One region of the Paenibacillus sp. NPDC056579 genome, then DNA from elsewhere that is predicted to be linked to it. Evidence: a T-box and tRNA genes for the amino acid it is inferred to sense, from the RefSeq annotation. Region 1 holds a T-box; the other holds one or more tRNA genes.
The links. A T-box is a leader RNA that pairs with one kind of tRNA and senses whether it is charged. The one in region 1 lies ahead of metG (methionine--tRNA ligase), so its partner is inferred to be a tRNA-Met.
Positions count from the first base shown of each region.

Region 2: it has a tRNA-Met gene. The T-box ahead of metG (methionine--tRNA ligase) is inferred to sense a tRNA for this amino acid. The anticodon was not compared.

Region 1 covers NZ_JBHTVD010000017.1:79,660-83,867, reverse strand. The annotation lists gene ACFQ88_RS36825 (ABC transporter permease) at 1-724, shown strand, start outside; gene metG (methionine--tRNA ligase) at 879-2,507, opposite strand; T-box leader at 2,681-2,956, opposite strand; gene ACFQ88_RS36815 (serine hydrolase domain-containing protein) at 3,216-4,208, shown strand, end outside.
Region 2 covers NZ_JBHTVD010000003.1:290,093-294,300, forward strand. The annotation lists gene ACFQ88_RS13890 (anti-sigma factor) at 1-147, opposite strand, end outside; gene ACFQ88_RS13895 (sigma-70 family RNA polymerase sigma factor) at 154-723, opposite strand; gene ACFQ88_RS13900 (hypothetical protein) at 808-2,127, opposite strand; tRNA gene ACFQ88_RS13905 (tRNA-Leu) at 2,430-2,515, opposite strand; tRNA gene ACFQ88_RS13910 (tRNA-Ile) at 2,543-2,619, opposite strand; tRNA gene ACFQ88_RS13915 (tRNA-Met) at 2,631-2,707, opposite strand; gene ACFQ88_RS13920 (hypothetical protein) at 2,791-2,955, opposite strand; gene ACFQ88_RS13925 (phosphatidylglycerophosphatase A family protein) at 3,122-3,673, opposite strand; gene ACFQ88_RS13930 (2'-5' RNA ligase family protein) at 3,824-4,208, shown strand, end outside.

The DNA.
Region 1 (4,208 bases):
CCGTTCCGATTTCTGGATTGAAGTGCTGTCCGACCTGCTGTTCAACGGGCTGAACTTGTTTTTCATCCTCGTCGTGTTTAACCATACGAAGGCGATCGGCGATTGGAACGAGCAGCAAATTTTGTTCATCTACGGTTACTTTATGGTGCCATACGGTATTTTTATTACCTTTTTTAACTTGTGGAGCTTCAGCGAACGCTACATTGTTAAAGGAGAGATGGACCGGATTTTGACGCGTCCCGCCTATAATCTGGTGCAGCTGATGCTGGAAAATATGGACCCCTCGTCGCTGTTCAGCGCCTTGACTGGCTTTCTCATCATGGTGTACTCCTGGTCCCATCTGGGACTGGACCTGACCTGGTACGATCCGTTCGTGTTCGTGCTTCTGGTAGCCGGCTCAATCATGATCTACGGAGGCGTGTATATTTTCTTTACATCGCTGTCGTTTTTCTCCGATTCCCCGACGGGCATCCTGCCGCTGTTGTGGAATTTGCAAAATTACGGCCGTTATCCGGTGACGATTTATAACAAGCTGATCAGCCTGTTATTGACGTGGGTGCTGCCGTTCGGCTTCGTCGGCTTTTATCCGGCGGCATACTTCCTCGACCGTGAAAATTGGGGGATGTTCGCGCTGCTGACGCCGGTAGTCGGCGCGGTGTTCCTGACAATAGCGCTGCTCATCTGGAATTTCGGCGTCAAACGGTACCGCGGCGCCGGATCGTAACGGTGTATTCGCGGTTCAGGATTTCTTTCGGCTGTGCATGTGACCCAAAATAAAGTCGGCTCCGAGGCTTGATTAGCCTGGAGCCGGCTTTTTTTTCAGAGAGGACAGGGGAGCGCGGTCTGTGGGGGCTCTGAGGTGCGGGGTATCCATTCGATTACCCGTTGCGCAGCCGGTCAAGCTCCTCCTCGATACGGCCGGTATCGATGCGTTCGTACAACGCCTCCGACGAATGAAGCGGGGCGAGAGGAGGAACCTCCGTATAACCCCAGCCCGGCTCGTCAATTCCCAGAGAGGCGCGGATCGTCTCGCACGAAAACGGCAAAAACGGCGAGAGCAGGTTGGACAGATTGGCGATTATCTGTACACACGTATACAGCGTATCCCCGCAGTCGGCGGGGCTTTCCTTGAATTGCATCCACGGCTTGCGCTCGTCGAAATATTTGTTGGCGCTGCGGATGAATGCGAAGACCGCTTCCAGCGCTTCTTTGCATCGGCCGGCTTCCAGCAGCTCCGCCGCTGTTGCATATAGCGACTCCAAGCGTAGTTTCACCTCGGGATCCATGATCCCTGAAGGGATCCGGCTATCAAAGGACTTGCCTATAAACTTCAAGGTCCGATTGACGAAGTTGCCGAAAGCGCCGAGCAGCTCCCCGTTATGGCTGTGAATGAACTCGCGCCACGAAAAGTCCGTATCCCGATGTTCCGGCCCGTTGGCGGTCAGGAAATACCGGATCGAATCCGGATGGTACCGATCCAGCAGGTAAGGCAGCCATACCGCCCAGTTGCTGCTCGTGGAGAACTTCCGGCCCTCCAGCGTCAAATATTCGCTGGACCATATGGCATCGGGCAGGCGAAGCTGTCCTGCGCCGGCGCCGAGCAATATTGCGGGCCATATCAGCGTATGGAACGGGATGTTGTCTTTGCCGTGCACATAGTACGCCGCGGCCTCTTCGGACCAGAACGGCTTCCAGTCGGTGCCGTTCAATTCGGCCCAATGCATGCTGGCGGATAAATAGCCGCTTACGGCTTCGATCCAGACGTAAATCTTTTTCCCCTCGAAGCCTTCGAGGGGCACATCGACGCCCCATGGCAGGTCGCGGGTAGCGGCGCGGTCGTGCAGCCCCTCGTCGAGATATCTCCGCGTTAGCCGCACTGCATTGTCCCGCCAGCCGACGGCCTGGGAAGCATACTCCTCCAGCCGGCTCTGGAGCTTCGACAGAGCGAGGAAATAATGATCCGTCTCGCGCCGTGTCGGTGAGCTGCCGCACAGCTTGCAGGCCGGCTCCAGCAAGTCCGACGGATCGAGCAGCGCGGAGCAGGCGTCGCATTGATCGCCGCGGGCGACGCTCCGGCAATGCGGACAGCGGCCCTCCACGTAACGGTCCGGCAAAAATCGATCGCAGACGGCACAGAACGTCTGCTCTACGGCTTTTTTGTACAGGAAGCCATGGTCCAGCAGCTTCAAGAACAGCTCCTGTACGACCCGATGATGGAACGGATCGTCCGTGCGCGTATACAAATCGTACGAGAAGCCGAGTCTCCGGAAGCACTCGGCGAACTCCTCGTGATACCGGCTCGCGATAGCTTGCGGCACGACGCCTTCCTGGGCGGCACGGATGGCGATCGGCGTTCCGTGGCAATCGCTCCCGGATACGTACAGCACCTTCTCCCCCTTGAGCCGGAAATACCGGGCGGCAATATCTCCCGGCAGCAAGCTCGCTACGCGTCCCAAGTGAAGCGAGCCGTTCGCGTACGGCCAAGCTCCTCCAATGAATATGTTCATCTTTAACAGCCTCCTTTTTTATTAAATACAGGTTTAAAAAGTCCGTTTTCAGAACCGAGAAGGTTGGACTTCCCGGCTTCGTTCAAGATTCGATGTCGAATGACTACCCGCTATTTCTTCGTTATCAAAGCGGACTTTTTAAACAACCTCTAAAAACAAAAAACTCCCGTCCCCGAAAGGACGAGAGTATGACTCACGTGTTACCACCTCAATTTATCCGCATTTCGCAATACGGACCTCTTCAGGTACGGCACCGCAGGCGGTGGTATACCCTAGCACGGTAACGGGTGCGCCCGATGCAGCCTACTTCCCGGCGAACACGCAGACCGGGGTTCGATGCACAGCTCAGAGACCATATTCATCGGACGTTTTCTTTGCTCCTTTTCAGCTGCCGGAGCTCTCTGTTCAAAGAATTCGTTCCAACTACTCTTTCTCATCAAAGCTTTTTCCATTTATTCCTTAGTAACCCATTATATCCAGATTGGAACGAAAAGCAATAGGGAAGAACCCAGCTTGCGAGAGTAAATTTTCAGCGAATTTTCAGCTAATATTTAGCAAATACTCATTTTAGCGTAAAAGTTCGTTCACAATTGCCTTGTATACTGGAAAGGTAGGGAGAAGAGAAGGTCCTATCAGAGATAAAGATAAACAAAAGCGGCACAGAAGCCGCATAAGTTCGGTAGGATTCAGAGCAATGGAGGAAACCGTATGGTGGAGAGAAATCAAAGAGAGAGAAAGAGCAGCTTTGCGGGAACGCGGCCAACCGGCCGTATCCTGCAAAGAGGCGGATTGCTGCTAATGGCATGCGCGCTGGCTGTTACGGCCGGCTGCGGCAAGAAGCCTGTGGACCAGACACAGACCCAGACGAAGCTGCCTGAGGCGCAATCGCCTTATTCGGGTACGGAAGTGGTGCAGGCCATCCAAAAAGCGAAGCCGCTTGACTACTGGCCTACGAACGGGTGGAAGACGGCGGCGCCGGAAGAACACGGTATCGATTCCGCCGGTTTAGCGGCTATGGTCGATCAAATGAAGGACAAGAACGTTCACAGCTTCGCGCTTGTGCGGGGCGGCTATTTGCTTGCGGAAGGGTACAGCCGCGATTGGGATGCGGAGAAGCGGCAGTCGGTGCTGTCCGTTACCAAAAGCTTCACCTCCGCATTAACGGGGATGCTGATTGAAGATAAGATCATCAAGAGCGTGGATCAGAGGCTGAGAGATTATTTCCCTGAAACGGCATCGGATTCGAAGAAGGCGGACATTTCGATCAAGAATGTGCTCACTATGACCTCGGGACTCGAGTGGGATAATACCGGAGAACGTTCATCCAACGAGATGATGGAGTCTCCGAACTGGGGCCAGTATATACTGGAACGTAACGTCGTCACCGAACCGGGGTCGGTATTTAAATACAGCAACGGCAACGCCCATCTTATGGCGGTCCTGCTGCAGAAGGCGCTCGGGATCCCTCTCAGCAGCTTCGCCAAGAGCAAGCTGCTGGACCCGATGGGCATCAAAAACGTAACCTGGGGCCAAGATCCGCAAGGCGTCCTGGGCGGAGCCTGGGGACTTAATCTTACCACCAGAGATATGGCCAAGTTCGGCTTGATGTACTTGCATAACGGCAAGTGGGAGAACGATCAGATCGTTCCCGCCTCTTGGGTGGAGACCTCGGTTCAACCGCAGACAAAGGTCACTTACGAT
Region 2 (4,208 bases), on a different contig from region 1:
TTGCCAAGCCTGCAGCATAGCTTGCAGCTCCGAATGACAGGCAGGACACGACGATACATGGTCGGTGAAAGCTTGCGTATCCTCGATCGAAAGCTCCTTCAAAAAATAAGGCACCAATTGGGCGCAGCGTTTATTCGTTTCGGTCATAACGGTTCACTCCTCCCCGTAAGATTTCAGATGCTGACGTAACGTCTTGAGCGTTTGATGCAGCCGGTTTTTGACCGTCCCCAGCGGCTCTCCCTTGCTTTCCGCAATTTCACTTAACGTATAGCCCTCCCAGTAAAAGAGACGGAGAAGCTGAATTTGCTTTTCGGATAAATATCTGTAGGCACTCTTAATTTCATCTTTCAGCATCCGCATCGATACCGTATCTTGAAGACAATCCTCCGGACGGCCCGCACCAAGCTCCGAATCTGTAATGACCTCATAGGAGACGAACCGTTGTTGGTTTCTTTGTTTGCGCAAATGATCTATCGTCATATTTCTTGTGATGGTCAAAAGCCAGTTGACAAACTGCCCCTTTCCCGAGTCGTATCCCTTCTCCGTCACCCAAATTCTTGTAAATACCTGCTGGACGATGTCATGGGCGAGCTGCGCGTCGACTCCCGATTTTACGGCAAAAGAATATACAAGGCGCACATACCGGTCGTACAGCATGCGCAGCGCAAAACTATGCTTTTCTCTAATCAGTTGCATCAACTGCTCATCCGTATAGGTTTGCACGTGTAAGCGCTCCTCAAACCAGTTTCATTTGGCAAAAAGAGCCCTCCGGCTCGGACAGTCAAGCCTTCGGGCAGTCAAGCTTAATTATTTTGCTGACGGATCGACGATGAACCAGACGTTATTCAAGCCTTGCCCCAGCATATCGCCGGCCTTTTCATCCTTGAAGAAATAATAAAGCGGCTGACCTCGGAATGTCGTTTGCTTGGTCCCGTCCTCACGCGATATCGTTCCAAAATCGTCTGCAGCAAACCCGCCGGATAGCGGAGCATGACTGGAGTAAAATATCGGCCAATTGGCTTCACATGCGCCATAGCATGCGCTCTTCTCCAAGCTGTCTTTGGTGAACGTGTACAACGTCCTCCCTTTAGAATTCGTCAGCATGGTTCCGCCCTTATCATGGTTAGTAACTTGAACAGCCGAATAGCCGGCTGCCTTCCATAAATTATTGACCCCGTGACCCTTCACGTCCCCCGGTTTTTCATCGTTTATGTAATAATATAACGGCTGACCTCTGTATGTTAGCTGTTGTTTTCCGTCTTCCCGGATTATCGTTTGGAAATCTGACGCATGCAGCTCTGAAGGAACCCATAGGTTGTTCTCATAATATACGGGCCAGTTAACCGCACATTGATCTTTGCATGCGCTTACGTTTTGGGTGTCCTTTGCAAACACATACAAGGTTCTTCCACTCTGATCCGTCAAGTAAGATCCTAACGACTTATCGTCAGCCACACGAAGAGATACTCTCTTGGCCGACTCCGCTTTAGCCGGATCGATCACCTTCTGCTCGGACAGCAAATCCGCAAGCGTTTTCCCGCTTCCTTTCACCTTAAGGGCTAGCGCTTCTACCGTCGCTGTAGCGATATGGTCGTTACGAAGGGAGCCAGCATCTGCTATCCGGGATAGACCGACTTGTTTCGCATAATCCAGCACATCCTCGTACCGGAAGTCGGAATCCTGCTTATATCCCAACGTTTCCAGAAGGACCTTGTAGTACTGGGACGAAGTGATAAGTGCAGACGGCTCGAACGCACCGTTGCCCGTTCCGGTCCAGCCGAGCTGCGGATTCGCTTTTAAATATGCCAGGATTGATTTGTTGGCGTCATTCACTTGATTGGCATCTGAAAAATTATCTGCACTGCGAAACTCCATGGCAGCATGCTCAAGACCTTTCAGACGCAAGAAAAGAATTGCCGACTGCAGCCTGGTCGTCGTCTTGGATAAATAGGCGTCGGACACTCCGTTACCATCTCCTTGCAGAATGCCAAGCTCTTCCGCAACCTGCGCCGCTGTCTTCACATTGGCAGAGGCTGCGTTATCCGCCGCCCATGCCGGTATCTGGAATGCGGATCCCCACAATAAAGCTCCTGCAATTCCTATTGCCGCCAAGCCGTGTCGCTTCATATTCAATCTACCTCCCAAGATGTGTAGTATTGCAAACCTTCATCTTAGGAAACGGCTCCGAGCCCTATTCGGTTTGATCGAATTTGAATTTTTTTTGAGACTTCATAGTAATGAGAAACCCCCTACCGAGGCCTTTCAAAGATGAACGACCGCGTTGAGAGGTAGGTTTTATCGCCAAATAGAATTTGCATCCGATTACCTCGGAAACTTATAAATTCTATTGTTGTCAAAAAAACCTTGCGCCTCCGTCATGCAAAAAGCATGAAAGCTGCACAAGGTTCGTTATGTACGCTAATGAAATATGGTGCCGAAGACCGGACTCGAACCGGTACGGGGTCGCCCCCGCAGGATTTTAAGTCCTGTGCGTCTGCCATTCCGCCACTCCGGCAAAATCACAAACAAAGTTCATGATTGTTGGTGGGCCCTGAGGGACTCGAACCCCCGACCAATCGGTTATGAGCCGACCGCTCTAACCAACTGAGCTAAGGGCCCACAAAAAAAATTGGTTGCGGGGGCAGGATTTGAACCTGCGGCCTTCGGGTTATGAGCCCGACGAGCTACCGGGCTGCTCCACCCCGCGTTAGTTAGCTAGTCTTTCTTAGCGACGAATCCAATCATACAATAATCTGCGAATAATTGTCAAGAAAAAACTTCATATTTTTTTTAGACGATATACCTTACGCCAAAACGCCCTTTTTTGGACCGGAACACCTCTACCTCCTGGGGACATTCATATCCGTAAATCCACCAGTCTTCTTCCATTCTTTTGGCTAAACAACCTGCCTGGAATTTCGTTTCGTACAGCTTCCCCCAATAGATCCAATTCATGTGCGTGTCACTCCGTTTATCTGATTTTGCCTATTCATGATCGATTGATTAATCATTAGTAGCATAACCAAAAAGAAACATCCTTATTTGGTCTTACTAAATCCTAAGCCGCTTTATTCCGCTGGATATGCACCGATATATGAGACGCCCACATATGGAGGCTAACTTATAAGCCTTGGATTCCTTGAGCCGGTGGAAGGTCCGTTCCGGTTCGCTTTTCCATATGATCTCTTTGATGATGCGCAAGACGGCTTGAAGCGGAAGCCGCAACGCTGGCGACCAGGTCGTCCAAAAACGTATGAACCTTGACTCCCGCTTTGGTGTCCAGCTCCTTGATAATGCCGATCTTCTGTTTATCGAGGTGACCGAACGTAGTGACCCCGATGCTTCCATACGTCAGCACGGCTCCCAAGGCTAAAGTCTCATCGCAGCCGAACAGCCCCTCGTCCGATTCGATAATCGATTGAAGAGGTTCAGAAAGCATCCCTTTTTCTGCCATCAAATCCAGCTCTATCCCCACCAGAATGGCATGCTGAAGCTCTCTTTTTTGCAGAACCGCATGAATGGATTCTACACAATCCTCAAGCCTTAGAGAGGGATTATAGGGGCTTTGCATCTGGTGCACGATAAACGCAATATCTTCTATCTTCACTCCGCGTTCGTTCAGCTTTTGGTACACGGCGGCTCTGACTTCCTGGCTGTGAACTTGACGCTTCATAATTCATACGCCCCTCGCACGAAGATAATAGTGTTTATCCTATTGTATGAACATGCTGTTAAAAATGTTTTCCACTTGGATGCGTAAGGGAACAGAGGTATAATATGAATACATGTAGGGAAACGAAATCTATTCTTGGGAGGGATTCTGATGTATGGCATATCCGTCTTTCCATCCAAAGAAATTGAACAATTCGCGAACCACTACCGCCGCAGATACGACCCTCACTATCCGAATATTCGGCCGCATTTGAGCCTGATCCGCAAGGAAGCATGGAGCGAGGAGCAGCTGCAGTCCATTATCGGACGCATAACAGGCGCATTGGCCGGGATGAAACGGTCCGAGCTGCATTTTAACCGGTTTTCCACCTTCTATCCCGTTCAAAATGTCATCTTCATGGCTCTTTCGGATCCGTATCCGATACAAAGGCTGTACGATACGATCCAAGGCGTTCTTTTGCCAGGAGAACACACGAACAAACCTGCAGCCTTCACCCCTCACCTTACCGTTGCGCAAGGATTGGGCAATGACGAGC